4 regions of the Massilia sp. LjRoot122 genome follow, and region 4 is predicted to be linked to each of the others. Evidence: predicted binding sites of a transcription regulator. Region 4 holds the regulator's gene; each other region holds the start of a gene.

Region 1 (7,301 bases), 710 kb from region 4:
ACGGCGTGAAGCTGTTCACCACGGTGTACGTGCCGAAGGACAGCGCGAAGCCTTACCCCTTCCTGGTACAGCGCACCCCCTACAGCGCCGGCGTGTATGCGCAGGGCGAGCAGCGCTACGGCGTGGACTGGATGCCCGAATCGCTCGGCCCTTCGCGCGAGCTGGAGGATGCCGGCTACATCTTCGTGACCCAGGACGTGCGCGGCCGCTACATGTCCGAAGGCGTGTGGCAGGAGATGACCCCGCATGCGAAGTCCAAGCGCGCCAAAGGGGAGGGCCAGGAAAGCGAGGACATGCACGACACCGTCGAATGGCTGCTCAAGCACGTCCCGAACAACAACGGCCGGGTCGGCATCTGGGGCATCAGCTATCCGGGCTTCTACACGGCCGCGAGCATCATCGATTCGCACCCGGCAATCAAGGCCGCTTCGCCGCAGGCCCCGATCGCCGACCTCTACATGAGTGACGACTCCTACCACGGCGGCGCCTTCATGCTGTCGGCGAACTTCGACTTCTACTCGGCCTTCCTGCCGCAGAAGAACCCGACCGCCGGCAACAAGGAGCGCTCCCGCTTCGAGTACGGCGAGGCCGACGCCTACGACTTCTTCCTGAAGCGCCTGACGCTGCCGAACATCCTGGCCAGCATGAGCGACGAGCAGCGCGAACTGCTGGTGCCGACCATCGAGCACGATACCTACGACGAGTTCTGGCGCTCGCGCGCGATCACGCCGCACATGAAGAACGTGAAGGCGGCGGTGCTGACGGTGGGCGGCTGGTTCGATGCCGAAGACCCGGCCGGGCCCTTCGCGATTTATAAGGCGGTCGGCAAGTACAACCCGGCCACGCCGAACGCGCTGGTGATGGGACCCTGGGTACACGGCGGCTGGGCGCGCGGCGAGGGCGCACGCCTCGGCCACGTGAGCTTCGATGCGAAGACCAGCGAGTACTTCCGCCGCGAGATCCAGTTCCCCTTCTTCGAGCAGCACCTGAAGGGCGTGAAGCCGGCGCGCGCGCTGCCGGCGGTGACGGCCTTCGAGACCGGCACCAATGTCTGGCGCAGCTATGCGGCCTGGCCGCCAGCCCCGGCGAAGGCCCGCACCCTGTACTTCGGCCCGAACGGCACGCTGGCCTGGCAACAGCCGGCCAGTGCCGGCAACAGCGGCGCCGGCTACGACGAGTACGTGGCCGACCCGCGCAAGCCGGTGCCCTTCATCGGCTATCCGGCCACCGGGGTGCCGCGCGAGTACATGGTGTCGGACCAGCGCTTCGCCGCGACCCGCCCCGACGTGCTGGTCTACCAGAGCGAGGTGCTGGAAGAAGACGTGACGATCGCCGGTCCGGTACTGTCGAAGCTGTTCGTGTCGACCACCGGCACCGACGCCGACTGGGTGGTCAAGCTGATCGACGTCTATCCGGCCGAGTACCCGACGCCACCCGCCGAGCGCAAGGGCAACGACACCGGCCCGCTGGCGCTGAAGCTGGGCGGCTTCCAGCAACTGGTGCGCGGCAATCCGCTGCGCGGCAAGTTCCGCAACAGCTACGAGAAGCCCGAGGCGTTCACGCCGGGCAAGCAGGAAGCGCTCAGCTTCGACATCGGCGACGTCAACCACAGCTTCCGCCGCGGCCACCGCATCATGGTGCAGGTGCAGAGCTCGTGGTTCCCGCTGATCGACCTGAATCCGCAGACCTTCACGCATATTCCGAAGGCCAGGCCGGAAGATTTCAGGAAGGCGACCCAGCGCGTCTATCGCGCGCCGGGCGCTGCGTCCGGGTTACAGCTAATGGTAATGCCGGCACACTGATGTTCGTAGGGTGGGCAGGTTTCCTGCCCACGCGTTCAACCAGCGTTTGCACGGACGCGCTGCGGCTTGGTTGCGATAACTATCACCGCATGGGCGGGAGACCCGCCCACCCTACAAGAGCGCCCGCCAGCGAAATCACGCCCCGATCCAGGGCAGCCCGGCCTTGCACCACCCGCCGATGGTCTTGCGATGCCCCTCCGCATCCCGGTCGCCCTCGAAGCCTTCCAGGATGTCGTAGGACTCCGCAAAGCCCTGCTCGGTCGCCACCCGCGCGCTGTGGCGCGAGCGCACCCCCGAGCGGCACAGGAACAGCAGCACCTCGTCCTTGCGCGCCACTTGCTGGAGCTGCGCACCGAATGCGGGATTCGGCGCCCCGCCCGGATAGGTGGCCCATTCCACCGCGACGTGCTGGGTGTCGGGAATCGCCACCCGGCCGACCCAGTCGCGCTCGGCGTTGGTGCGCACGTCGACCAGCTTCACACGCGGATCGCTGCGCAGCAGCGCAAAGGCTTCTTCGGGCGTGACCGCGCCGGCATAGGGCTGGCCGGCGGCGCGCTGGCGGGCTTGGGCAAGGATGGTCTCAAGGCTAGTCATGGTTGATCCGTTCTGAACAAGAAAAGTCGATGCACCAACTTGGTTCGGTGTATCCTGCGCTGCGATGGTGCACGCGCAGGAAGATTGCACCAATGTAGTGCGCCGCTGCACGGGAGTGCAGGAGGCTGATGGGACGATTCTAGGACGGATACCAACGAATTCCAAAGAAGCATTGTGCATTTGTTCATAACGCAGGCTTGGCACGGTTCATGCTTTGACATAAAGCAAGTTGCCGCGATGCGAGTGTTCCAGCGCGGCACCCCCTTTTCAATCAGGAGATACGAATGGCAAAGACGGCTGCAGACGTAATTCAACTTATCAAAGACAACGAGGTCAAGTTCGTTGATTTGCGCTTCGCTGATACCCGGGGTAAAGAGCATCACGTGACCGTGCCGGTCTCGCACTTCGACGAAGACAAATTCGAATCGGGCCACGCCTTCGACGGTTCGTCGATCGCCGGCTGGAAGGGCATCGAAGCGTCGGACATGTTGCTGCTGCCGGACCCGAGTACCGCGAACATCGATCCATTCATGGAAGAGACCACGCTGTTCCTGCAATGCGACGTCATCGAGCCGTCGGACGGCAAGGGCTACGACCGCGACCCGCGCTCGATCGCCAAGCGCGCTGAAGCTTATCTGAAGTCGACCGGCATCGGCGACACCGCCTTCTTCGGCCCGGAGCCGGAATTCTTCATCTTCGACTCGATCAAGTGGCGTATCGACATGTCGGGCTGCTTCGTCAAGATCGACTCCGATGAAGCCTCCTGGTCGACCGACAAGGACATCGAAGGCGGCAACAGCGGCCACCGTCCGACCGTCAAGGGCGGCTACTTCCCGGTCCCGCCGGTCGACAGCTTCCAGGACATGCGCTCGGAAATGTGCCTGATCCTCGAATCGATGGGCATCCCGGTCGAAGTGCACCACCACGAAGTGGCCGGCGCCGGCCAGAACGAAATCGGCACCAAGTTCTCGACCCTGGTCGAGCGCGCCGACTGGACCCAGAACATGAAGTACGTGATCTGGAACGTGGCCCACAGCTACGGCAAGACCGCGACCTTCATGCCGAAGCCGATCAACGGCGACAACGGCTCGGGCATGCACGTGCACCAGTCGGTCTGGAAAGACGGCAAGAACCTGTTCGCCGGCGACGGCTATGCCGGTCTGTCGGAGACCGCCCTGTTCTACATCGGCGGCATCATCAAGCACGCACGTGCCCTGAACGCGATCACCAACCCGGGCACCAACTCGTACAAGCGCCTGGTGCCGGGCTACGAAGCCCCGGTCAAGCTGGCTTACTCGGCGAAAAACCGTTCGGCCTCGATCCGCATCCCGCACGTGGCGAACCCGAAAGGCCGCCGCATCGAGACCCGCTTCCCGGATCCGCTGGCCAACGTCTACCTGTGCTTCGCAGCGCTGCTGATGGCGGGCCTGGACGGCATCCAGAACAAGATCCACCCGGGCGAAGCCGCGACCAAGGACCTGTACCACCTGCCGCCGGAAGAAGACAAACTGATCCCGACCGTGTGCTCCTCGCTGGAAGAAGCGCTGGAAGCCCTGGACAAGGACCGCGAGTTCCTGACCCGCGGCGGCGTGTTCAGCGACGGCATGATCGACGCCTACATCGAGCTGAAGATGACCGAAGTGCAGCGCATGCGCATGACCCCGCACCCGGCCGAATTCGACATGTACTACTCGTCGTAATCAAGAGGTCAACGAATCCGTTGCGCTCATGCATCACAGGGCGTAAGCGTTCGTAACAAAGGCGGGGAAAGCGAGGGCTTTCCCCGCCTTTTTTCATGCTTGCTGTACACTCGCCTCGGACTACAATAGCTGCACTTTTATTGTGCAATCCGACTCATGATGGGAATGACAATCAGCTTCTTCCGACGCTTCGCAATCGTGCTGGCCGCCGGCCTGGCGCTCCACAACGGGGCCCACGCCCAGGCTGCCGTCTACAAATGCGTGGACGAGCAGGGCAGGGTCGAATTCACCGACACCGCGCGCCGAGGCTGCAAGGTCCTCGACCTGCCGGGCTATGCGCCGCCTCCGCCGCCGCGCGCCTCGGCGCCGATTCCGGCCGTCCGTCCGATGAGTCAGGGACCGGCCGCCGCCGTCACCCCGGCCAGCTTCCCGCGCGTCGATACTGCCCAGCAGCGCGCGCGCGACGACGACCGCCGCGAGATCCTCAACGACGAACTGCGCACCGAGCAGAAGAAGCTGGCCGACCTGCGCCGCGACTTCAACAAGGGCGAGCCCGAGCGCCAGGGCAACGAGCGCAACTACGCCAAGTACCAGGAGCGGGTGGCCTCGATGCGCGACGAGATCGGCCGCACCGAGCGCAACATCGAGGCGCTGCAGCGCGAGATCGGCAACATCCGATGAGCCCGTCGGCGGCACCGTCGCATTTCGCAGGCCTCGACCTGCTGGCCTCGAGCGTGCTGCTGCTCGGGCCCGCGGGCGAGGTGCGCTACGCCAATCCGGCCGCCGAAAACCTGCTCGAACTCTCGCTCAAGTCGCTGCAGCGCGCGCCGCTGCCCGAGCTGTTCGCCAACGGCGCCGAGCTGGCCGCGTTGTGCGCCCAGGCGCTGGCCCACCAGTACGCCGACCTGCGCCAGGACCTGGTCCTGCAGCGCAGCGGGCGCGAGCCGCTGCACGTCAACAGCATCGTCAGCGCCCTCGGCGAGAGCGAGCTGCTGATCGAGCTGCGCGAGAACGTCCAGCAATTGAAGCTCGACCGCGAGGAGCGCATCCTCGACCAGAGCCAGGCCAACAAGGAACTGATCCGCAACCTGGCGCACGAGATCAAGAACCCGCTGGGCGGCATCCGCGGCGCCGCCCAGTTGCTCGAGCTCGAACTCCCTCCCCATCACCTGGCCGACCTCTCGGAATACACTCAGGTGATCATCAAGGAGGCCGACCGCCTCCAGACCCTGGTCGACCGCCTGCTGGCGCCGCACCGCAAGCCGCATATCGTCGGCGACGTCAACATCCACGAAGTGTGCGAGCGCGTGCGCAGCCTGATCCTGGCCGAGTTCCCGGCGGGCCTCAGCATCCGGCGCGACTACGACGCCTCGATTCCCGAGTTCAGGGGCGACATGGAGCAGCTGATCCAGGTGGTCCTGAACATCGCCCACAATGCCGCCCAGGCCCTGAAACAGCGCATCGCGGCGGGTGACGCCGAGATCGTGCTGCGCACCCGCGTGGCGCGCCAGGTCACCCTGGCCAAGGTCCGTTATGGGCTGGCATTAGATTTGCATATCATCGACAATGGACCGGGCATCGCACCCGAGATCCGCGACCGCATCTTCTATCCGCTCGTCTCCGGGCGCGAAGGCGGCAGCGGCCTCGGACTGACGCTGGCGCAGACCTTCGTGCAGCAGCACCTGGGTGTGATCGAGTGCGAAAGCCGGCCTGGACTGACGGATTTCCGGATCCTGCTGCCCTTGCCATAAGCCGGGGCGTGCAGGTTTCACCGTGGGTCCCCATTGAATCGTAGATCGCGAACGACGGGAAGCACGAACACATGAAACCAATCTGGATTGTCGACGACGACGCATCGATCCGCTGGGTACTGGAAAAGGCGCTGGCACGCGAAAGCCTGGAGACCCGCAGCTTCGCCAACGCGCAGGATGCGCTGGCCGCCTTCGAGACGGACACGCCGCAGGTGCTGGTGTCGGACATCCGCATGCCGGGCGAATCCGGCATCGAGCTGCTGGGCGCGGTCAAGGCGCGCCATCCCGGCCTGCCGGTCATCATCATCACCGCTTTCTCCGACCTCGATTCGGCGGTTGCCTCGTTCCAGGGCGGCGCCTTCGATTATCTCGCCAAGCCCTTCGACATCGACAAGGCCGTGGCCCTGATCCGGCGCGCGCTCGAAGAAAGCCTGCGCGAAGCCAGCGTCGAGGCGGCGCCCGCCGAGACGCCCGAGATCCTCGGCCATGCGCCGGCGATGCAGGAAGTGTTCCGCGCCATCGGCCGCCTGTCGCAGTCGAACGTGACGGTCCTGATCACGGGCGAATCGGGCAGCGGCAAGGAGCTGGTGGCGCGCGCCCTGCACAAGCACAGCCCGCGCGCCCAGCAGCCCTTCATCGCGCTGAACACGGCGGCGATCCCCAAGGACCTGCTGGAGTCGGAACTGTTCGGCCACGAGCGCGGCGCCTTCACCGGCGCCCAGGCCATGCGGCGCGGCCGCTTCGAGCAGGCCGAGAACGGCACCCTGTTCCTCGACGAGATCGGCGACATGCCCTTCGACCTGCAGACCCGGCTTCTGCGGGTGCTGTCGGACGGACACTTCTACCGCGTCGGCGGACACCAGCCGGTGAAGGCCAACGTGCGCGTGATCGCCGCCACCCACCAGAACCTGGAACAGCGCGTGCGCGACGGCCTGTTCCGCGAAGACCTGTATCACCGCCTCAACGTGATCCGCCTGCGCCTGCCCTCCCTGCGTGAGCGCAACGAAGACATTCCGATCCTGGCGCGCCACTTCCTGGTGCAGAGTGCACGCCAATTGGGCGTCGAACCGAAGCGCCTGAGCGAGCCGGCGATGCGTTTCCTGTCCAGCCTCGAACTGCCCGGCAACGTGCGCCAGCTGGAAAACCTGTGCAACTGGATCACCGTGATGGCGCCCGGCCAAACCGTCGAGGTCAAGGACCTGCCGCGCGAACTGACGCAAGGCGAGCCGGCGCCGTCGACCCTGCAGGATCCGGGCCTGGCCGGCATGGCCGCCGCGCCAGCGGTGGCGACAGCGCCGCCGGCGGCCCCCGGCGTGTCGGCCATGGCGGCGCCGGCCACGCCCGAGGGCTGGATCGCGCTGCTCGAACTGCAGGCCGCGGGGATGCTCAGCGCCGGCCAGACCGACGTGATGGACACGCTCGGGCGCCAGTTCGAGTCGGCCCTGATCAAGACC
Region 2 (7,301 bases), 1.1 Mb from region 4:
GATCAGGGAAAACAGTGCAGCTTGCGACGCATGTTGCATAGTGCCTCCGAAAGGCCGGGCAGGGCCCGGGCGGTGCGCCGCTGGGCGGACGCTAGTCGAGGATCTGACACTCAATGGGTGCCAGGCCATGTAAAAAAGTCATGATACGGCGAATATGACAGCTGGTGTTGATCTTGTAGGGTGGGCGGGTCTCCCGCCCACGCGGTGATAGCTGGCAGCGAGATCATCCGGTGCGAGAGCGGAGCTGATTACGATCACCGCGTGGGCGGCTTAGCCGCCCACCCTACGGATTCTTCAGGCGCCGCCACAGGGTCGTCCGGCTGATCCCGAGGTGTCTTGCCGCCGCGTCGCGTTGGCCGCCGAAGCGCGCCAGCACCTCCGCAATGTTTTCTGTCTCCGCCTTCGGCGCCGGCAATGCCGCTCCCTGGCCTAGTTCAGGGGCAATCGACACCAGGAAACTCGGAGTCAGTGCCTGCAGCGGTTCGGCCGCCAGGAACAGCGCCAGCCGCTCCATCAGGTTGCGCAGCTCGCGCACGTTGCCCGGCCAGCCATAGGCTTCGAGCAGCGGGGCGCAGGCGCGGATCTCGGCATGCAGGTTCGGATGCGGTTTGGCCCCGAGCGCCGCCAGTGCGTTCTTGAGCGCCCATTCGCTCAGGGGCGCGATGTCGGCGACGCGCGCGCGCAGCGGCGGCAGGTCGAGGCGCAGCACCGCCAGCCGGTAGAACAGGTCGGCGCGGAAGCGCCCCTCGCGCACGCGCGCTTCCAGGTCGCAGTGGGTCGCGCTGATGACGCGCACCTCGATCGGCACCGGCCGGGTGCCGCCCACGCGCATCACCTCGCGCTCTTCCAGCACGCGCAGCAAGCGTGTCTGCAGCGCCAGCGGCATTTCGCCGATCTCGTCGAGGAACAGGGTGCCGCCGTTGGCCGCCTCGAACAGGCCGGCATGGCCGCCGCGGCGGGCTCCGGTGAATGCGCCTTCCTCGTGGCCGAAGAGTTCCGATTCCAGCAGCGATTCCGCGATCGCGCCGCAGTTCACCGCCACGAAGGGCCGGTTGGCGGCGCGGTGCGGTCCTTCGCGGTGGATCGCCTGCGCCACCAGCTCCTTGCCGCTGCCCGTCTCGCCCTCGATCAGCACCGTGGCCGGCGACCGCGCGTACAGCACCACGGTCTGGCGCAGGCGCTCCATCGCGGCCGATTCCCCGCGCAGGTCGTGCAGGCCGCGCCGCGCGCGGCGGCTGTCCGCCGCGGCGACGCGCCGTCCGCGTCCCGCCTCCAGGCGGGTGAGGCGCGCGGTCTCGAGCGCATCGTCGAAGGCCTGGCGGATCGACGCCGCCGAATACAGGAACACGCCGGTCAGGCCGGCTTCCTCGGCCAGGTCCGTAGTCAAGCCTGCGCCGACGATCACCTCGATGCCCGAGGCTTTCAGCTCATTGATGCCGGCACGCGCGTCTTCCTCGGTCACGTAGGTGCGCTGGGCGATGGCGATGCCGAAGGTGTCCGCGAACTCGGCCAGCTCGCGCAGCGGTGCCTGGTAGGTGATCACGCCGATGCGGCTCGAGACGCGGCGCGCGCGCGCCAGCGCCTGCATCACGTCGAAGCCGCTGGCCTTGGCCACCACCACCGGGACGGGGATCCGGCCCTTCAGGTAGGCGGCATTCGAGCCGGCGGCGATCACCACGTCGCAGTGCTCGGTCGCCAGGCGCTCGCGCAGTGTGCGCACGGCCTCGTCGAAACCCAGGTGCAGCGGTTCGATCGTCGCCAGGTGGTCGTACTCGAGGGTGATGTCGCGGAACAGGTCGAACAGGCGCGATACCGACACGGTCCAGATGACCGGCTTGTCGCCGCCGTCCATGGGGCTGCGTGTGGATGGGCTCATGTATCAAGTGTAGCAGGGTCGGCTGCTGTCAGTTAGGCGTAAGCAAGCGTAAGACTGAGGTAAGGGCGCGCCCTTAGGATTGACTCCAGCCCTGAATACCAGGCATCACCAGAATAGATAACCGGAGACAAAAGTGGATCAAGACATCGTACAGCGGGTCAAGGCCGACCCCAATTACCGCAAGCTGGTCACGAAGCGTTCGCGCTTCGGCTGGATGCTCACCTGGAGCATGATGGTCGTGTATTACGGCTTCACCCTGCTCTGCGCCTTCGACAAGGAATTCATGGGCAGCCGTGTCGGCGACGGCGTCATGACCTGGGGTATCCCCCTGGGCCTGTTCGTCATCCTGTTCACCGTGGTCGTCACCGCCATCTACGTGCGCCGCGCCAATGGCGAGTACGACCAGCTGACCGACGCCATCAAGGCCCGCGTGGCCGAGGGCGGCAAGCAGAAGGTGGCCGCATGAAGACCCTGCACCGTTCCTTCATCGCGCTGCTCGCGCTGGCAGCCGGCGGCGCCGCCATGGCCGCGCCCGACCTCGGCCAGGCCACCAAGCAGGCCACCAACTGGACCGCGATCAGCATGTTCGCGCTGTTCGTGGTGATGACCCTGTTCATCACCAAGTGGGCCGCCGCCAAGACCCGCTCGGCCTCCGACTTCTACACCGCCGGCGGCGGCATTACCGGCTTCCAGAACGGCCTGGCGATCGCCGGCGACTTCATGTCGGCCGCATCCTTCCTGGGCATCTCGGCCGCGGTCTTCCTCGACGGCTTCGATGGCCTGATCTACGCGATCGGCTTCCTGGTCGGCTGGCCGGTCATCACCTTCCTGATGGCCGAGCGCCTGCGCAACCTGGGCCGCTACACCTTCGCCGACGTCGCCGCCTACCGCTTCCACCAGAAGCCGATCCGCGTGTTCGCGGCCTCCGGCACCCTGGTCGTGGTGGCCTTCTACCTGATCGCGCAGATGGTCGGCGCCGGCCAGCTGATCAAACTGCTGTTCGGCCTCGAATACTGGATCGCGGTGGTCCTGGTCGGCATCCTGATGATGGTCTACGTGCTGTTCGGCGGCATGACCGCCACCACCTGGGTGCAGATCATCAAGGCCGTCCTGCTGCTGTCGGGCGCTTCCTACATGGCCTTCGCGGTGCTGGCGCAGTACAACTTCAGCCCTGAACAACTGTTCGCCACGGCGACCGAAGTGCATGCCAAGGGCGATTCCATCATGGGCCCGGGCAGCTTCCTGAAAGACCCGATCTCGGCGATCTCCTTCGGCATGGCGCTGATGTTCGGCACCGCCGGCCTGCCGCACATCCTGATGCGCTTCTTCACCGTCCCGAGCGCGAAGGAAGCGCGCAAGTCGGTGCTGTGGGCCACCACCTGGATCGGCTACTTCTACATCCTCACCTTCATCATCGGCTTCGGCGCGATCGTGCTGGTCGGGACCAACCCGGCCTTCAAGGACGCGGCCGGCAAGCTTATGGGCGGCAACAACATGGCGGCGGTCCACCTGGCGCAGGCCGTCGGCGGCGACATCTTCCTGGGCTTCATCTCGGCGGTGGCCTTCGCGACCATCCTGGCGGTGGTGGCCGGCCTGACCCTGTCGGGCGCCTCGGCCGTGTCGCACGACCTGTATGCCACCGTGTTCAAGAAGGGCAAGGCCAACAGCGCCGACGAGCTGAAGGTCTCGAAGATCACCACCATCGCACTCGGCGTCATCGCGGTGCTGCTCGGGATCGCGTTCGAGAAGCAGAACGTCGCCTTCATGGTGTCGCTGGCCTTCGCGATCGCCGCTTCGGCCAACTTCCCGGTACTGTTCATGTCGGTGCTGTGGAAGGACTGCACCACCCGCGGCGCCACCGTCGGCGGCTTCCTGGGCCTGGCGACCGCGGTCGTGCTGACCCTGGTGTCGAAGTCGGTGTGGGTCGACGTGCTCGGCAACGCCGCGCCGATCTTCCCCTACACCTCGCCGGCGATGTTCTCGATGGCGGTGGGCTTCTTCGGCATCTGGTTCTTCTCGGTGACCGACAAGAGCCCGCGCGCGGCAATCGACAGGGCTGGCTTCGAAGCGCAGGAAGTGCGCTCCGAGACCGGTATCGGCGCTTCTGCGGCAGCAGCGCACTAAGTCATCCGTTTCCCCCCCAACCCCGCTGCGGCGGGGTTTTTTTATTGTTATCATGTTTCATTTGGCGTTTCACGTTGCATTGAAATGAAACAGATGAGCCGGCTAGCTGAACTTCCTTCCACTAAGTCTTGTACTAAGTGATTGATTATGTGGAAAATTTTCGACGGTCGCTTACTGGCACGCTGCTTGCATTAATAGAGTGCATTAACAACGCATCATTCGAAAGGACCAGCATGACCCACCACTCCGCCGGCGCCGCCTTCCGCAAGGCCGTCCAGGAAGAATCCCCGCTGCAGGTCATCGGCGCCATCAACGCCAACCACGCGCTGCTGGCCAAGCGCGCCGGCTACCGCGCGATCTACCTGTCGGGCGGCGGCGTCGCCGCCGGTTCGCTGGGCCTGCCGGACCTCGGCATTTCTAGCCTGGAAGACGTCCTGATCGACGTGCGCCGCATCACCGACGTCTGCGACCTGCCGCTGCTGGTCGACATCGACACCGGCTTCGGCGCCTCGGCCTTCAATGTCGCGCGCACCGTGCGCTCGCTGATCAAGGCCGGCGCCGCCGCCTGCCATATCGAGGACCAGGTCGGCGCCAAGCGCTGCGGCCACCGCCCGGGCAAGGAAATCGTCAGCAAGGACGAGATGGTCGACCGCGTGAAGGCGGCCACCGACGCGCGCACGGATGAGAACTTCGTCATCATGGCGCGCACCGACGCGCTGGCCGTGGAAGGCCTGGACGCCGCCATCGAGCGCGCGGTTGCCTGCGTGGAAGCCGGCGCCGACATGATCTTCCCGGAGGCGATGACCAGCCTCGAGATGTATAAACAGTTCGCCGAGGCCGTGAAGGTGCCGGTGCTGGCCAACATCACCGAATTCGGCGCGACCCCGCTGTTCACGCTCGACGAGCTGCGCAGCGCGAACGTCGGCCTCGCCCTGTACCCGCTGTCGGCTTTCCGCGCCATGAACAAGGCGGCCGAGAACGTGTACCAGGCGATCCGCCGCGACGGCACCCAAAAGAACGTGATCGACACGATGCAGACCCGCGCCGAGCTGTACGACCGCATCGACTACCACAGCTACGAGCAGAAGCTCGACGCGCTGTTCGCCCAGAAAAAGACCAAGTAATTCAGGAGATTCGACGCATGAGCACCCAGAACAACGAGACCCCAACGTTCAAGCCGAAGAAATCGGTGGCCCTGTCCGGCGTCGCCGCCGGCAATACCGCCCTGTGCTCGGTCGGCAAGACCGGCAACGACCTGCACTACCGCGGCTACGACATCCTGGATGTCGCCACCACCTGCGAATTCGAGGAAATCGCCTACCTGCTGGTGCACGGCAAGCTGCCGACCAGCGCGGAACTGAAGGGCTACAAGGCCAAGCTGAAGTCGCTGCGCGGCCTGCCGCAGGCGGTCAAGAGCGCGCTCGAGGCGCTGCCGGCGAGCGCCCACCCGATGGACGTGATGCGCACCGGCGTGTCGGTGCTGGGCTGCACGCTGCCGGAAAAGGACGACCACAATGTCCCGGGCGCGCGCGACATCGCCGACCGCCTGATGGCCTCGTTCGGCTCGATGCTGCTGTACTGGTACCACTTCAGCCATTCGGGCAAGCGCATCGACGTCGAGCTGGATGACGATTCGATCGGCGGCCATTTCCTGCATATGCTGCACGGCGAAAAGCCGCGCGAGTCCTGGGTGCGCGCGATGCACACCTCGCTGATCCTGTACGCGGAACACGAGTTCAATGCCTCGACCTTCACCTCGCGCGTGATCGCCGGCACCGGCTCCGACATCCACTCGGCCATCACCGGCGCGATCGGCGCGCTGCGCGGCCCGAAGCACGGCGGCGCCAACGAAGTCGCGCTGGAGATCCAGAAGCGCTACGAGAACGCCGACGAGGCCGAAGCCGACATCCGCAACCGCGTGGCGAACAAGGAAGTCGTGATCGGCTTCGGCCACCCGGTGTACACCATCAGCGACCCGCGCAACGTGGTGATCAAGGAAGTGGCGCGCACGCTGTCGCAGGAAGCCGGATCGATGAAGATGTTCGACATCGCCGAGCGCCTGGAATCGGTGATGTGGGAAGTCAAGAAGATGTTCCCGAACCTGGACTGGTTCTCGGCCGTCTCGTATCACATGATGGGCGTGCCGACCGCCATGTTCACCCCGCTGTTCGTGATCTCGCGCACTTCGGGCTGGGCCGCGCACATCATCGAGCAGCGCATCGACAACAAGATCATCCGCCCGAGCGCGAACTACGTGGGTCCGGAAGACCTGCAGTTCGTGCCGATCGCGGATCGGAAGTAATTTAGTACCATCGCCCTCTGATCCGTCGTCCCGGCGAAGGCCGGGACCCAAGTTTGTTTGCAGGGCCACTCACGCAAAATTGGATCCCGGCCTTCGCCGGGATGACGGTCTTACGGTTAGCTGATCAATCTGGCTATATCGAGCATCACCATGATGAACACCAATCACCGCAAACCCCTCCCGGGCACCTCGCTGGACTACTTCGACACGCGCGCCGCGGTCGACGCCATCCAGCCCGGCGCCTATGACACGCTGCCCTACACCTCGCGCGTGCTGGCCGAGAACCTGGTCCGCCGCTGCGACCCGGCCAGCATGCCAGATGCGCTCAAGCAGATCATCGAACGCAAGCGCGAGCTCGACTTCCCCTGGTTCCCGGCACGCGTGGTCTGCCACGACATCCTGGGCCAGACCGCCCTGGTCGACCTGGCCGGCCTGCGCGACGCCATCGCCGCGCAAGGCGGCGACCCGGCCCTGGTCAATCCGGTGGTCCCGACCCAGCTGGTGGTCGACCACTCGCTGGCCGTCGAGTGCGGAGGCTTCGATCCGGACGCCTTCGCCAAGAACCGCGCCATCGAAGACCGCCGCAACGAAGACCGCTTCCACTTCATCGAGTGGACCAAGAAGGCCTTCCAGAACGTCGACGTGATCCCGCCGGGGAACGGCATCCTGCACCAGATCAACCTTGAGCGCATGTCGCCGGTGATCCAGTCCGAGAAGGGCGTGGCCTATCCGGACACCCTGGTCGGCACCGACTCCCACACCCCGATGGTCGACGCCCTGGGCGTGATCGCGATCGGCGTGGGCGGCCTGGAAGCGGAAAGCGTCATGCTGGGCCGCGCCTCGTACATGCGCCTGCCGGACATCGTCGGCGTCGAGCTGACCGGCAAGCCGCAACCGGGCATCACCGCCACCGACATCGTGCTGGCGCTGACCGAGTTCCTGCGCAAGTCGAAAGTCGTCTCCGCCTACCTCGAGTTCTACGGCGAAGGGGCGTCCGCC
Region 3 (7,301 bases), 3.6 Mb from region 4:
CTCGAACCGCGGACCGCTCGGTTCCGGCGCCGGTTCGTGGTCGAATTCGTCGTCGCGGATGGCGATGTCTTCCAGCAGCGCCGCCGGCGGATTCAGGCAGTTGTCGCACTTGCAGCACTTCTCGAAGCCCTCGACTGCATCGCCGAAATAGTCCAGCAGCAGCTTCCAGCGGCAAAAGCCGCTGACCGCATAGCCTACCATCTGGTCGAGCGCTTCGCGGTCGCGTTCGGCCTTCTGGACGTAGACCTCGGCCAGTTCCCCGAACACTTCCGGGTCAGGCTCCTTGTTGGTCGGCACATACTCGAGCTTGCGGTTCTGGCGCAGCAGCTTGCCATCCTTGAGCAGCTTGAGGCAGACCTTGAGCTTGGCTTCACCCGCCTCTTCCAGCGCCGTTTCCAGGCGCTCGCCCGTGACCGGCCCCTCCTCCGCCAGCTCGCGCACGACGGCGCAGACCGTCTGCAGCTCGGCCGCGCTCGGGTAGTGCTTGACCAGGAAGAACTGCTGGATGCGCTTGTCGTCCTGCAGGAAGAGCAGCGTGCAGTGCGCGTCCAGCCCGTCGCGGCCGGCGCGGCCCGACTCCTGGTAATAGGATTCGAGGTTGGCGGGAATCTGCAGGTGGATCACGAAGCGGGTGTCGCTCTTGTCGATGCCCATGCCGAAGGCATTGGTCGCCACCATGACGCGGCGCTCGCCGTTCATGAACATGTCCTGGTTCAGCTTGCGCTCGGCGCTGGGCAGCTTGCCGTGGTAAATCGTGACCGACTCGCCGGCCTCTTCCAGCACGGCAAGCATTTCCTCGGCCACCTTGACGGTCGCAGCGTAGACGATGCCGACGCCCGGCGTCTCCTGCACCAGCTTCAGGGCCTGGGCCAGCTTTTCCTGCGGATTGGTCGCCTGCAGCACGCGGTAATGCAGGTTCGGCCGGTAGATGCCCGTATTGATGACGTTCATCTTCGGGCGGTTGAGCTGCCGGCGGATGTCGGCGATCACGTCCTCGGTGGCGGTCGCGGTCAGGGCCAGCACCGGCGGCTTGCCGAGCGCGTCGATGGCGGAGGCGATGCCGATGTAGGCCGGGCGGAAGTCGTGCCCCCACTGCGAGATGCAATGGGCTTCGTCGATGACGACGATGTCGACGCTGACCTCCTTGAGCACGGCGATGAACTCGGGCGAGACCAGGCGTTCCGGGGTGCAGAACACGATTTCGCAAGCCTCGTTCGTGATCGCTTCCAGCGCCGCCGCTTCTTCCTCGGCGGACAGGCTGCTGTTGACCTGGACCGAGCGGATGCCCAGCTCTTCCAGTTTCTCGAGCTGGTCCTTCATCAGCGAGATCAGGGGCGAGACGACGATGGTGATCCCCTCGAGCATCTTGGCGGGGATCTGGTAACACAGCGACTTGCCGCCGCCGGTGGGCATGATCGCCAGGGTGTCCTTTCCGTCGAGGACGCTGTCGATCACGTGTTGCTGGCCTTCGCGCAGCTGCTCGATGCCGAAGACGGAGCGCAGCAGGCGACGGATGGTGTTGCGGCGCACGGCCACCAGGCCGCGGTGCAGGAGTTTGGGTTCGTGTCGGGTCATGATGGAGCTCACTCTATGCCCGCCGCATGCGCACACGTATAGGACTTAGCCTAGCTCCCCCGTAGGAACTCAACTTTTCGCGCGACCAAAAATCGTCGTGACAATGTCACAAGGTTTATTCCTACAAGCCCGCGGAGTTTTTGCCGATGGCAACGGATAGGGCAAATGCCTAAGATGGCTCCATCACCACTACGAATTCATCGATCAGGGAGTCTCATCATGGCACGCCATCATCCAATGACCTGGACCGCAGTCCACCTGGCTCTGGCCAGTGCGGCCACCTGGCTGCTGCTCGAGACCGAAGCGCTCACCGGGGCATTGCTGGTCGCCTTCCACTGATCGCACCGGCCTGCCGGCCGGTTACCGCTTACTGGAGCCGCGTCCTGTGCACCAGTAATAAAAACGCCACTTCCCTCACGGGAAATGGCGTTTTTTCTTGGCTTGCCTGCGCTTATGCGGCTTTTGCTTCTTCCTCTTCCACCGGCTGGCGCATCAGGTAATCGAAGGCTGCCAGCGAGGCCTTGGCGCCCTCGCCCACCGCGATCACGATCTGCTTGAACGGCACCGTGGTGACGTCACCCGCCGCGAACACGCCCGGGATCGAGGTCTGGCCCTTGGCGTCGACTTCGATTTCGCCGTGCGCCGACAGGTCCATCGTGCCCTTCAGCCATTCGGCGTTCGGCACCAGGCCGATCTGCACGAACACGCCTTCCAGCTCGACCTTCTTCACCTCGCCGCTATTGCGGTCCTTGTACGACAGGCCGTTGACGATCTTGCCGTCGCCATGGATCTCGGTGGTCTGCGCCGACTTGATCACGGTGACGTTCTTCAGCGAATAGAGCTTGCGCTGCAGGACCGCATCGGCACGCAGCTCGGCGCCGAACTCGATCAGGGTCACTTCCTTGACGATGCCAGCCAGGTCGATCGCCGCCTCGACGCCCGAATTGCCGCCGCCGATCACGGCCACGCGCTTGCCCTTGAACAGCGGGCCGTCGCAGTGCGGGCAGTAAGCCACGCCGTGGTTACGGTATTCGCGCTCGCCCGGCACGTTGATCTCGCGCCAGCGGGCGCCGGTGGCGATGATCACCGACTTGCTCTTCAATACAGCACCGGTCTCGGTGTGCACCTCGATCAGCTTGCCCCCGACCAGCTTGTTGGCGCGCTGGGTGTTCATGATGTCGACCTCGTAGTGCTTGACGTGCTCTTCGAGGGCGACGGCGAATTTCGGGCCGTCGGTTTCCTTCATCGAGACGAAGTTCTCGATGGCGAGCGTGTCCAGCACCTGGCCGCCGAAGCGGTCGGCCAGCACGCCGGTGCGGATGCCTTTGCGGGCGGCGTAGATCGCCGCGGCCGCGCCGGCAGGACCGCCGCCGACGATCAGCACGTCGAACGGGTCTTTCTTGTTCAGCTCAGCTGCCTTGCGGGCGCCGGCATTGGTATCGATCTTGGCCAGGATCTCTTCCACGCTGGTGCGGCCCTGGCCGAAGTGCTGGCCGTTCAGGAACATCATCGGTACCGCCATGATCTGGCGCGCTTCGACTTCTTCCTTGAACACGCCGCCGTCGATGGCGACCACCTTGATGCGCGGGTTAATCACCGACATCGCGTTGAGGGCCTGCACCACTTCCGGGCAGTTATGGCAGCTCAGCGAGATGAAGGTTTCGAAGACGTAGTCGCCTTCCAGGTTCTTGATCTGCTCGATGACGGCCTGGTCAAGCTTGATCGGGTGGCCGCCCACCTGCAGCAGTGCCAGCACCAGCGAGCTGAACTCGTGGCCGAGCGGCAGGCCGGCGAAACGCACGCCGATATCGGTGCCGACACGCTTGATGGCGAACGAGGGGGTGCGCTCCTTGGCGTCATCGGAGTGGCGCACGGTGATCTTGTCGCTCAACGCGGCGATTTCGCGGAGCAGTTCATCCATGTCGCGCGCCTTCGGCGAATCATCCAGCGATGCAACGAGCTCAATCGGCTGCACCACTTTTTCCAGATAGGCTTGCAACTGCTTCTTGAGGGTTGCGTCCAGCATGATGGTTTCCTTGACTATGACCTTGTTGTTCGGGGTATGGCGATGCCTGGGATCAAAATGGATCCCTGAAATGAACCGGGCCGCCAGGGCGGCCCGGGACAGTACTACTGAACTGCTATTTAGATCTTGCCGACCAGGTCCAGCGACGGGGTCAGGGTTTCAGCGCCTTCGGTCCACTTGGCCGGGCACACTTCGCCCGGGTGCGATGCGACGTACTGGGCAGCCTTGACCTTGCGCATCAGTTCCGATGCGTCGCGGCCGATGCCGTTGTCGTGCACTTCCATCAGCTTGATCTGGCCTTCCGGATTGATCACGAAGGTACCGCGCAGTGCCATGCCTTCTTCTTCGATCATGACTTCGAAGTTGCGCGACAGGGTGCCGGTCGGGTCGCCGATCAGCGGGTAGTTCACTTTCTTGATCGCGTCCGAGGTGTCGTGCCATGCCTTGTGGGCGAAGTGGCTGTCGGTCGACACGCCGTAGACGTTCACGCCCATCTTTTCGAATTCCGGCTGGAATGCAGCCAGGTCTTCCAGTTCGGTCGGGCAGACGAAGGTGAAGTCAGCCGGGTAGAACATCAGAACCGACCAGGTGCCCTTGAAGTTCTCTTCCGACAGATCGATGAACTTGCCGTTGTGGTAAGCGGTTGCCTTGAACGGCTTGATCTGGGTGTTGATGAGGGACATGTACTCTCCTGTTTTCGGGTGGTTGAAAGATTTGATAGACGCCAGTGTACCGACCTGGGCGTCTTTCGTGAAATTGATTGATGCGATACAGTCGATTGATTTTAACTATCGAGCAAGTATTGCTCTTCCCTCTTCCGAAGGGAAACCACGTCGGCGAAGCGGCGCGATCCGTGAAGTGTGGACGAAACGACAGCGTTGCGCAACCCATGTCCCAATCGTATGTGCGGTGGTCGCCACCACTATTGGCAGGATAAAAAGCAAGTGTCGGAATTTCTTACAGTTTTCTGGCGTATTAATTCTGCTTAACTTTAAGTGCTTGATTGAATTGGTTATTTCCTGTTGGCATGGATATTGCTACAGGAATTAGTACAACCAACACTCGAGGGATCCATGAAGCACATCATCACTACCTTCTTCGCAGCAGCAGCCTTCGCAGCAAGCAGTTTCGCATCGGCTGAAATCATCACGACTGACCCGGTGACCTATACTGCCGACAGCCTGGCCGCAGCGACGTTCAAGCTCGATCGCACGTACACCGAGAACGTTTTCGTCGACTTCAAGATCAGCTATGACGGCACCCTGATCGACAACTCATACGCGGGCCTGTACTTCGGCACCAAGCACACTGGCCCGAGCTTCGGCCTGAAAGCGAACTGCGGCAATGGTAAGTGCGCCAACGACGTCTACGGACGTACCCATGGCGAAGCCGGTGCCTTTGTCCCGAACAGCAATCTCGCCGAAGACACGGTCTACCACGTGATCGGCTACATGCAAAAGGTCGACAACAGCAAGTACTACAACCAGTTCGACCTGTGGTTGTTCAAGGATGTTCAGTCGTCGTTTGACCTGAGCAGTCTGGGCACCGCCCATGCTTCGTTCACGACGAAGGGCGCCAACAAGCTCGAGGACTTCAACGAGATCGGCCTGCGCACTTTCAAGATTGACGGCCGTAGCGTGACCCTTGACGATGTGCGCATCAACGCAGTGCCAGAACCAGGTTCGTTGGCACTGCTGGGCCTGGCCTTCGCCGGTCTGGCCACTGCCCGCCGCCGCAAGAAGTCTTGATAATGCGAGCCTGTGCCGGTAAAAGCACGGGCTTGAGGACGGAAGCTTCGATTAGACCTCCATATCCTGGAGGTCTTTTTTTGTCTGGGCAATTTGGGGGAAGGTCGACAACTGAATGTCAAGAGCCTGAATATTCCGAACATGGCAGCGTTTCGACGGCACTACGAAGGTCATTTGCCGAGGGAAGCTTGCCGTCATGGGACGCTCAAGTCCAAACTGAGCCTTGTGACGAGGAAGAAGGTGGCGAGCCCCAGGCCCAGGAGCGATAGCATGAAGACTGCCGCCACCTTGCCGGCCGCGCGCAGCACGGCGCGCTTCTCCTTCTCCTTGTCCTGCTCCTTCTTCCCTTGATCGTAATGCCACTTGATAGCGAAGAACATGCCCGTGCCTAGGGCGATAGCCTTGAACGTACCGGCGACGATAGGGAACCAATCCATGATGTTGAGTATTTCCAGGCTATTAATGAGAGAGGATAGAACGTCAGCGAAGCCATGCAAGGATGGTGGTGCTGCACGTTCTGATCCATTCTACTTAAAAGCACTATCCATACAGAGGGACAAAATGTCTCAGTTAAAATCCATACAAGATGAAGATCAGGCCGTCGTGACCGCCGGAACCGTCTGCTCGCAGGTCGGCAAAATCAGGGTAAAGGTCGAGCCCTCCCCCGGTTTGCTGGTCACGCGCAGCTCGCCGCCATGCGAGATCGCCAGCTGGCGCGAGATGTACAGCCCCAGGCCCAGCCCCTTCGGCTCGCCGTTGCGGGCGCCGCGCTCATAGGGTTCGAAGATGCGCTCCAGGTCGGCCGGGGCGATGCCCTTGCCTTCGTCGCGCACGTGGATGCTCACCGTGTCGTCCGCATACTGCACGCTCACCTCGACCGGCTGGCCGCCGCCATAGCGCAGCGCATTGGTCAGCAGGTTGACCACCACCTGCTCGACGCGGAACTCGTCCCAGCAGCCCTCCACCGGCGGATGCGGCTGCAGCGACAGCTTGCAACCGGTCGCGTTGGCCTGCAGCGACAGGTCGCTCACCACCCGCTCGAGCAGGTCCATCAGCTGCACCTGGCCCGGGCGGATCGACAGCTGGCCGCTGCGCATGCGCGAGACGTCGAGCATGTCGTCGATCAGGCGGATCATGGCCTTGATCTGGCGCTCGTCGCGCTTGATCATCTTGTCGAACTGGTCCGGATTGATCGTGGCCAGCGTGCCGCGCTTGAGCTGCAGGCTGCGCATCTGGGTTTCCAGGAACAGGGTGTTGAGCGGCGTGCGCAGCTCATGCGCGACCAGGGACATGAACTCGTCGCGCATGCGCAGCGAGCGCTGCAGCTCTTCCTGGGTCTGGTGCAGCTCGCGCAGCAGGGTTTCCTGCTCCTGGCGGCTGCGCTCGAGCGCGGCCATCTGGCGCTGCATCTCGCGGCGCTGCTGATCGAGGGTAACGAACACGTTGACCTTGCTGCGCACCGCATCCGAATCGAGCGGCTTGTAGAGGAAATCGACCGCGCCCGTCTCGTAGCCCTTGAAGGCGTAGTTCAGCTCACGCCCGGCGGCGGACACGAACACGATCGGGATATTGCGGGTACGTTCGGTGCCGCGCATCAGCTCGGCCAGTTCGAAGCCGTCCATGCCCGGCATTTGCACGTCGAGAATGGCGAGCGCGAAGTCGTGCTGGAGCATCAGCGACAGCGCTTCGTCGCCCGAGGATGCCTGGAACACCAGGCGGCCTTCGCCGCGGATCAGGGCGTCGAGGGCGCGCAGGTTTTCCGGCAGGTCGTCGACGATCAGGAGTTTGCTTGGGTCTTGGACGCTCATGGGTTCCTCAGCATGGGAAGCAGTGCGCGGATGCCGGACAGGGGCAGCACGAGATCGGGGGTGCAGCGCCGGATGGCTTCTTCCGGCATCGCGCTGGCCTGGGCCTCGATCGGATCCTGCACCACGGTCAGGCCGCCGCGTTCG
Region 4 (7,301 bases):
CGCGCCTGGCCAAGCTGTCCGAAATCCACCTCGACATCTCGGTGGCCAAGGAAGCCTGCACCCTGAACCTGGCGCCGACCACCAGCACCACCGTCACCCTGGCGATGGGCGATGCCCTGGCCGTGGCGCTGCTGGATGCGCGCGGCTTCCGCGAGGAAGACTTCGCGATGTCGCACCCGGGCGGGGCCCTGGGCCGCCGCCTGCTGACCCACGTGCGCGACGTGATGCGCAGCGGCGACGCGATTCCCGCGGTGTCGCCCGACACCCCGCTGGCCCGCGCCCTGCTGGAAATCAGCCAGAAGGGCATGGGCATGACAGCCGTCGTCGACGCTGAACGCCGCCCGGTCGGCGTGTTCACCGACGGCGACCTGCGCCGCCTGATCGAGCGCGTGCAGGACTTCTCGAACATCACGATCCGCGACGTGATGCACGCGAACCCGCGCCGCATCTATCCGGAACAGCTGGCGGTCGATGCCGTCGCCGTCATGGAAGAGTTCCGCATCAACCAGATGCTGGTCGTCGATCAAGATGACCGCCTGGTCGGCGCGCTCCACATCCACGACCTGACTCGCGCCAAGGTGATTTGATGACTCCGTTGGAATACATGCAGCGCGCGGCGCGCGTGAAAGTGATGATCTTCGACGTCGACGGCGTGCTCACCGACGGCAGCCTGACCTATGGCCCGGACGGCGAGGTCACCAAGACCTTCAACGTGCTCGACGGCCTCGGCATCCAGCTGCTGAACAAGACCGGCGTCAAGACCGCCATCATCAGCGCGCGCAAGTCGCCGATCGTGGTCAAGCGCGCAGCCGACCTGGGCATTTCCCACGTCTACCAGGGCATCCACGACAAGCGCGTCGGCTTCACTGAACTTCTGGCGGCAACCGGAGTCACTCCCGAGGAGTGCGGCTACATCGGCGACGACGTGATCGACCTGCCGCTGTTCACCCGTGTCGGCTTCGCCGTCACCGTGCCCTCGGGCCATCCGGAAGTGCAGCACCGCGCCCACTACGTCACGAAAAATGCGGGCGGCCGCGGCGCCGTGCGCGAGGTCTGCGACCTCGTCATGCGTGCGCAGGGCACTTATGAACAGGCGCTCGCGCCGTACTTTGCATAACGACCCAGCATGGTCAACTACAAGCGCACCGCCCACCGCTGGAAGCTCCTGACGGTCATGATGATCGCGGTCTTCTGCGCCTTCGGCAGCTTCTGGCTGGTGCAGCTGATGGAGAGCGAGGACCCTGACGGCCGCCTCGGCGGTCCGCTGAGCGAGCCCGACTACATCGTCGAGAATTTCTCCTTCGTGCGCATGACGGAAGAGGGCAAGCCGAGCTACGTGGTGACGGGCAAGCGCCTGGCGCATACGCCGGAGGGCGACGTCTCCGTGGTCGAGCAGCCGGCCATGCAGGGCATGACGCCGGGCCGTCCGCGCACCGACATCGTCGCCCAGCGCGCCCGCATCCACCACGAGGAACACCGCGTCGAACTGCTCGGCAACGTCGATATCCGGCGTCCGGGCACGCCGACCAGCGAAGCGCTGCGCGTGCGGACCCAGGCGCTGACCGTGCTGCCCGACGAGGAAATCCTCAAGACCGACAAGCCGATCGAGATGCAGCTCGGCGCCGCGACCGTGACCGGCACCGGCATGGTCGCCAACAACGCGACCCAGAAGCTGCACCTGGCCAGCCGCGGCCAGATCATCTATCCGCCACGCCAGCGCCGCGAATAAGCGGCGCCGCGTGCAACCCAGGACAAGCAACATGAAAAAACTCATCGCAGCCGCCTGCCTCACCCTGGCCGCCTTCGGCGCCTCGGCGGAGCGCGCCGATTCGCTCAAGCAGGCCGTGATCAACTTCGATTCGCTCGACGTGGACGAGGTCACCCAGACCCGCATCCTGACCGGCAACGTCGTGCTCACGCGCGGCACGCTGGTGCTGAAATCCGACCGCGCCCTGGTCAAGGAAACGCCGGAAGGCTACATGAGCGTGACCCTTACCGCGAACAACGGCAAGACCGCCACCTTCCGCCAGAAGCGCGACGGCGGTCCCGACCTGTGGGTCGAGGGCCAGGCCCAGCGCATCGAATACGACGAGCGCGCCGAACTGGTGAAGCTGTTCACCGCCGCCGAAGTGCGCGAGCTGGAGAGCGGCCGCATGACCAACGAGATCAAGGGCCCCTTCATCTCCTACGACAACCGCCGCGAAGTCGCGCAGGTGCGCAACGACGCCAGCGGCGCCAGCAAGGTGGGCGGCGGCCGCGGCACCCTGATCATCGCGCCGCGCCGCACCACGGCGCCGGCAGAAGGTGCCAAGCAATGACGGCATCCATGACGGCGGCGATGACCTCGGCGGGCGAGGGCTGCAGCACCCTGATCGTCAAGGGCCTGCAGAAGAGCTACGGCAAGCGCCTGGTGGTGCGCGACGTGTCGCTGCAGGTGGAGTGCGGCGAAGTGGTCGGCCTGCTCGGCCCCAACGGCGCCGGCAAGACCACCTCCTTCTACATGATCGTCGGCCTGGTGCCCTCGGACGCCGGCACCATCGACATCAACGGCACCGACATCTCGAGCCTGCCGATCCACCGGCGCGCGGTGCTGGGCCTGTCCTACCTGCCGCAGGAAGCCTCGGTGTTCCGCAAGCTGACGGTGGAAGACAACATCCGCGCCGTGCTGGAACTGCAGCGCATGGACGGCAAGCCGCTCAGCAAGGACCAGATCAACGAGCGCCTCGACACCCTGCTGGCCGAGCTGCAGATCGAGAAGCTGCGCGAGAACCCGGCGCTGTCGCTGTCGGGCGGCGAACGGCGCCGCGTCGAGATCGCGCGCGCGCTGGCGACCAATCCGCGCTTCGTGCTGCTGGACGAGCCATTCGCCGGGGTCGACCCGATCGCGGTGATCGAGATCCAGCGCATCGTGCGCTTTCTGAAAGAGCGCAACATCGGCGTCCTGATCACCGACCACAATGTGCGCGAGACGCTCGGCATCTGCGACCGCGCCTACATCATCAACCAGGGCGCGGTGCTGGCCTCGGGCCGGCCTGACGACATCATCGCCAACGAAAACGTGCGGCGCGTCTACCTCGGCGAACACTTCAGGATGTAATGAAACAATCCCTGCAGCTCCGCACCTCGCAGCACCTGGCGCTCACGCCGCAGCTGCAGCAGTCGATCCGGCTGCTGCAGCTGTCCACGCTCGAACTGCACCAGGAGATCGAGCAGATCCTGCACGACAACCCCTTGCTCGAGCGGCTCGACGATCCGCTCGACCGCTCGGTGCGCCTGCTGGCCGACGGCGCCATCAACAGCGCGCCGGCGAGTGGCGAAGCGCCGGCGCCGCAGCCGGCGGCCGAAGAAGGCGCCAAGGCGGAAGGCGAGGGCTTCGATGAGGGCGGCAGCGAGGGCGAGCGCGGCGAGGCCGACAGCGACTGGGGCGGCGAGGGCGGCGGCGCCCGCAGCGGCGACGACGAGGATGGCCGCCCGCAGCTGGAAGCCGGGAGCATCAGCTTGCGCGAACACCTGGCCGAACAGATCCGCATGTGCGCTTGCACCCAGCGCGACCGCGCATTGGCCGAGCTGGTGATCGACGCGCTCGACGACAACGGCTACCTGGAAGAGCCGCTCGACGAGATCCATGCGCGCCTGCCGGAAGAACTCGAGATCGAGATGGACGAGCTGCGCTGCGCGCTGGCGCTGGTGCAGAGCCTCGATCCGGTCGGCGTCGGCGCGCGCAGCGCGGCCGAGTGCCTGGCGCTGCAGATCCGCCGTATGCCGGGCGTGCCCATGGTAACGCGGCGCCTGGCCCTGAAGATCGTCGAGGGGTATTTGACCTGGTTCGCCCAGCGCGAGTACACCAAGCTGAAGAAGGCGCTCGACTGCGACGACGAAGACCTGCGCGAAGTGCAGGCCGTGGTCCGCCAGTGCAATCCGCACCCCGGCGCGGCCTTCGGCGCGGGCGTGTCCGACTACGTGGTGCCGGACGTGATCGTGCGGCGCGCCAAGAGCGGCTGGGCGGTGTCGCTGAATCCGGACGTGATGCCGAAGCTGCGCGTGAACTCCCTGTACGCCAACCTGCTCAAGCAGGGAAAGAGCGAAAGCCAGATGGGCGCACAGCTGCAGGAAGCCAAGTGGCTGATCAAGAATATGCGCCAGCGTTTCGACACGATCCTGCGTGTCGCCGAGGCAATTGTCGAGCGCCAGCGCAACTTTTTCAGCCACGGCGCGGTTGCCATGCGCCCTCTTGTTTTGCGTGAGATAGCTGATACACTAGGCCTACACGAGAGCACGATCTCACGTGTAACCACGCAGAAATACATGCTGACCCCGCACGGCATGTTCGAGCTGAAGTACTTCTTCGGAAGCCACGTCGCCACCGAAGCGGGGGGAGAAGCCTCCTCGACGGCGATCCGCGCACTCATTGCGCAATTGACAGGAGCAGAAGACCCTAGGAACCCATTATCCGACAGCAAGATCGCGGAGATGCTCGGGGAACAAGGTATGGTCATCGCGCGCAGGACGGTTGCCAAGTACCGTGAAGCGCTCAAGATTCCGCCCGTCAGCCTCCGCAAATCCCTGTAAAGCTACTGCCCACTCTCACCTTGTGGCGCGGGCAGGGCACCTTCCCTAAGGAGTGTGTATGAACCTCACAATCAGCGGCCACCATCTCGAAGTCACCCCCGCCATCCGTGAATACGTTCAGAATAAGCTCGAGCGCATCACCCGCCATTTTGATCACGTGATCGACACCCACGTGTTCCTTGCCATCGATAACCTCACCGAAAAAGAAAAGCGGCAAAAGGCCGAGATTAACCTTCAGGTATCGGGCAAGATTTTGCATGTGGCAAGCGCGGCGCAGGATCTGTACGCAGCGATCGACACGCTGATGGACAGGCTGGACAGGCAGGTTCTGAAACACAAATCCATGCTTCAAGACCATAACCACGTGGCGCACAAGCGCCTTCCGGACAACGGAGAAGCCGCCGCCGCGTAAATAACGGGCGACCGCACACCAGCAAGGGCGTCTGAGGGGACGCCCTTTTTGCGTTTACTGCGCTTGTTACTTTTCGACGCTTCCAGTTTTACGCAGGTGTTCTGTAGAATGCATGTCTTTTCGACCACAGCACACCATCATGACCGATACCGTCCTGACCCGCGTCGCCAACCGCACCGGCGTCATCACGCTCGACCGGCCGAAAGCCCTGAACTCCCTCTCGCTCGACATGGTGCGCGCCCTGACCGCCATTTTGCTGCAGTGGAAGGATGATGCGGGCATCGAGGCGGTGGTCATCACCAGCAGCAGCGAGAAGGCCTTGTGCGCCGGCGGCGACATCCGCTTCTTCCACGAGATGGGCCAGGTCGGCCCGACTGGCGGCAGCGCCCTGCTGGAAGATTTCTTCACCGAAGAATACGCGCTCAACCACCTGATCCATTTCTACCCGAAACCCTACATTGCCGTGATGGACGGCGTGGTGATGGGCGGCGGCATGGGCATCGCCCAGGGCGGCCCGGACTGCGGCCTGCGCATCGTGACCGAGCGCACCAAGATGGCCATGCCCGAGGTGAACATCGGCCTGTTCCCGGACGTCGGCGGCAGCCACTTCCTGTCGCACGCGCCGGGCCAGCTGGGCCAGTACCTGGGCCTGACTGGCCTGACGATCGGCGCGGCCGACGCGCTCTACGTGGGGCTGGCGGACGTGTTCGTGCCGGGCGCCGAGCTGGCCGGCCTGATGGCGCTGGTGGAGTCGACCCCGGGCGCGCAGCTGCCGGCGTCGATCCGCAGCTTCGCGTCACAGTTTGCCGCGCAAGCGGGTGCGAGCGAGCTGCAGGCCCAGCGCGCCGTCATCGACGCGCATTTCGGCGCCGCCACGGTGGGCGCGATCATGGCATCGCTGGCGCGCGACGAGAACCCGTTCGCGCAGAAGGCCTTGAAGGCGATGCGCCAGCGCTCGCCCTTGATGATGTGCGTGACGCGCGAACTGCTGCTGCGCGGGGCCGCGCTGGACGTGGCGGACTGCCTGCGCATGGAACGCAACCTGGTGCGCCGCAACTTCGAGCACGGTGAAGTGCTGGAGGGTGTGCGGGCGCTGGTGATCGACAAGGACAACCAGCCGAAATGGAATCCGGCGACGCTGGACGAGGTGACGCCGGAGATGGTGGCAAGGTTCTTCGAGCCGGTGTGGCCTGAATACGCGCACCCGCTGCGGCATCTTTCCTAAGCTAACGCTCGATCCGTCATCCCGGCGCAGGCCGGGATCCAAGTTTGCGTGCGCAGCGGCTACGCTGGACGATAAAGGCACGCAACGAACTTGGGTTCCGGCCTTCGCCGGAACGACGGTTTGAAAGCTGGTGGTGCTAATTACACCGTAGCGTGCTTGGGCTGCTCCCGATGCCGAACGATCACCCGCTCGCTCTTCCCGAAGTAAGCCCCCAGCCTTTCCGCCATGTACACCGAGCGGTGCTGCCCGCCGGTACACCCCACCGCCACGGTGAGATAGGAACGGTTGTCCGTCTTGAACGAGGGCAGCCACTTTTCCACGAAAGCGCGGATGTCTTCCAGCATGTCCAGGGCGCTCTGCTGCGCGTCGAGGAAGGCGATCACGGGCGCATCCTTGCCGGTGAGGGGACGCAACGCCAGGTCGTAGTAGGGGTTGGGAATCGCGCGCACGTCGAACACGAAGTCGGCATCCAGCGGCACGCCCACCTTGAAGGCGAAGGATTCGAAGAACAAGGTCAGCGGCGCCTGTTCGATGTCGGTCAGTTCCTTCACCCAGGCGCGCAGCTTGTTGGCCGAGAGTTCCGAGGTGTCGATCACGTGACCCAGGTTCTCGATCGCCGACAGGCGCTCGCGTTCCTCGGCGATGCATTCGATCAGGGTGCGGCGCGAAGCCGGGTTTTCGCCCGGGCGCAGTTCGTGCGACAGCGGGTGGCTGCGCCGGGTTTCGGAAAAACGCGCGACCAGCGAATGGGTGCTGGACGTCAGGAACATCACCTTGACCTTGTGGCCTTCTTCCTTCAGGTGGCGCACGCTCACCGGCAGCTCCACCAGCGATTCGGCGCTGCGCGCATCGACCGCGACGGCGATCTTTTCCGTGCCTTTTTCACTGACCGCGTAGACCAGGGCCGGCAGCAGGGCCGGCGGCAGGTTGTCGACGCAGTAATAGCCTGCGTCTTCCAGGACGTTAAGGGCAACCGACTTGCCCGAGCCGGAAATACCGGTAATGAGGACGATGTGCATGTGGCAATGATACCCCAAACGGGTAGTTGGCCGGGTCAGTCGCCGCTCATGGCCTGGCGCTGCCGCTCCATGAACT

The links. The regulator sigma-54, encoded in region 4, starts transcription at its own class of promoters, with help from an activator protein. The targets are predictions, from matches to a motif close to TGGCANGNAANCTGCTTT.
Region 1: the regulator sigma-54 is predicted to act here: its motif matches at 2,595-2,612, upstream of glnA (type I glutamate--ammonia ligase).
Region 2: the regulator sigma-54 is predicted to act here: its motif matches at 4,176-4,193, upstream of prpB (methylisocitrate lyase).
Region 3: the regulator sigma-54 is predicted to act here: its motif matches at 4,625-4,642, upstream of ACSQ25_RS06560 (PEP-CTERM sorting domain-containing protein).

What each region holds. Positions count from the first base shown of each region.
Region 1 covers NZ_CAXUPB020000001.1:4,377,575-4,384,875, reverse strand. Annotated here, with positions in the region: gene ACSQ25_RS19170 (CocE/NonD family hydrolase) at 1-1,802, shown strand, start outside; gene ACSQ25_RS19165 (rhodanese-like domain-containing protein) at 1,938-2,396, opposite strand; gene glnA (type I glutamate--ammonia ligase) at 2,681-4,096, shown strand; gene ACSQ25_RS19155 (DUF4124 domain-containing protein) at 4,262-4,777, shown strand; gene glnL (nitrogen regulation protein NR(II)) at 4,774-5,847, shown strand; gene ntrC (nitrogen regulation protein NR(I)) at 5,919-7,301, shown strand, end outside.
Region 2 covers NZ_CAXUPB020000001.1:3,959,721-3,967,021, reverse strand. Annotated here, with positions in the region: gene ACSQ25_RS17360 (pyridoxal-phosphate dependent enzyme) at 1-39, opposite strand, end outside; gene prpR (propionate catabolism operon regulatory protein PrpR) at 284-1,876, opposite strand; gene ACSQ25_RS17350 (DUF485 domain-containing protein) at 2,010-2,342, shown strand; gene ACSQ25_RS17345 (cation acetate symporter) at 2,339-4,000, shown strand; gene prpB (methylisocitrate lyase) at 4,234-5,124, shown strand; gene prpC (bifunctional 2-methylcitrate synthase/citrate synthase) at 5,142-6,302, shown strand; gene acnD (Fe/S-dependent 2-methylisocitrate dehydratase AcnD) at 6,456-7,301, shown strand, end outside.
Region 3 covers NZ_CAXUPB020000001.1:1,503,496-1,510,796, reverse strand. Annotated here, with positions in the region: gene ACSQ25_RS06575 (RecQ family ATP-dependent DNA helicase) at 1-1,575, opposite strand, end outside; gene ahpF (alkyl hydroperoxide reductase subunit F) at 2,027-3,601, opposite strand; gene ahpC (alkyl hydroperoxide reductase subunit C) at 3,721-4,284, opposite strand; gene ACSQ25_RS06560 (PEP-CTERM sorting domain-containing protein) at 4,675-5,349, shown strand; gene ACSQ25_RS06555 (hypothetical protein) at 5,544-5,786, opposite strand; gene ACSQ25_RS06550 (hybrid sensor histidine kinase/response regulator) at 5,943-7,157, opposite strand; gene ACSQ25_RS06545 (chemotaxis protein CheB) at 7,154-7,301, opposite strand, start outside.
Region 4 covers NZ_CAXUPB020000001.1:5,091,742-5,099,042, reverse strand. Annotated here, with positions in the region: gene ACSQ25_RS22445 (KpsF/GutQ family sugar-phosphate isomerase) at 1-587, shown strand, start outside; gene ACSQ25_RS22440 (KdsC family phosphatase) at 587-1,117, shown strand; gene lptC (LPS export ABC transporter periplasmic protein LptC) at 1,127-1,729, shown strand; gene lptA (lipopolysaccharide transport periplasmic protein LptA) at 1,761-2,318, shown strand; gene lptB (LPS export ABC transporter ATP-binding protein) at 2,315-3,097, shown strand; gene ACSQ25_RS22420 (RNA polymerase factor sigma-54) at 3,097-4,569, shown strand; gene hpf (ribosome hibernation-promoting factor, HPF/YfiA family) at 4,628-4,981, shown strand; gene ACSQ25_RS22410 (enoyl-CoA hydratase/isomerase family protein) at 5,121-6,206, shown strand; gene rapZ (RNase adapter RapZ) at 6,347-7,225, opposite strand; gene hprK (HPr(Ser) kinase/phosphatase) at 7,261-7,301, opposite strand, start outside.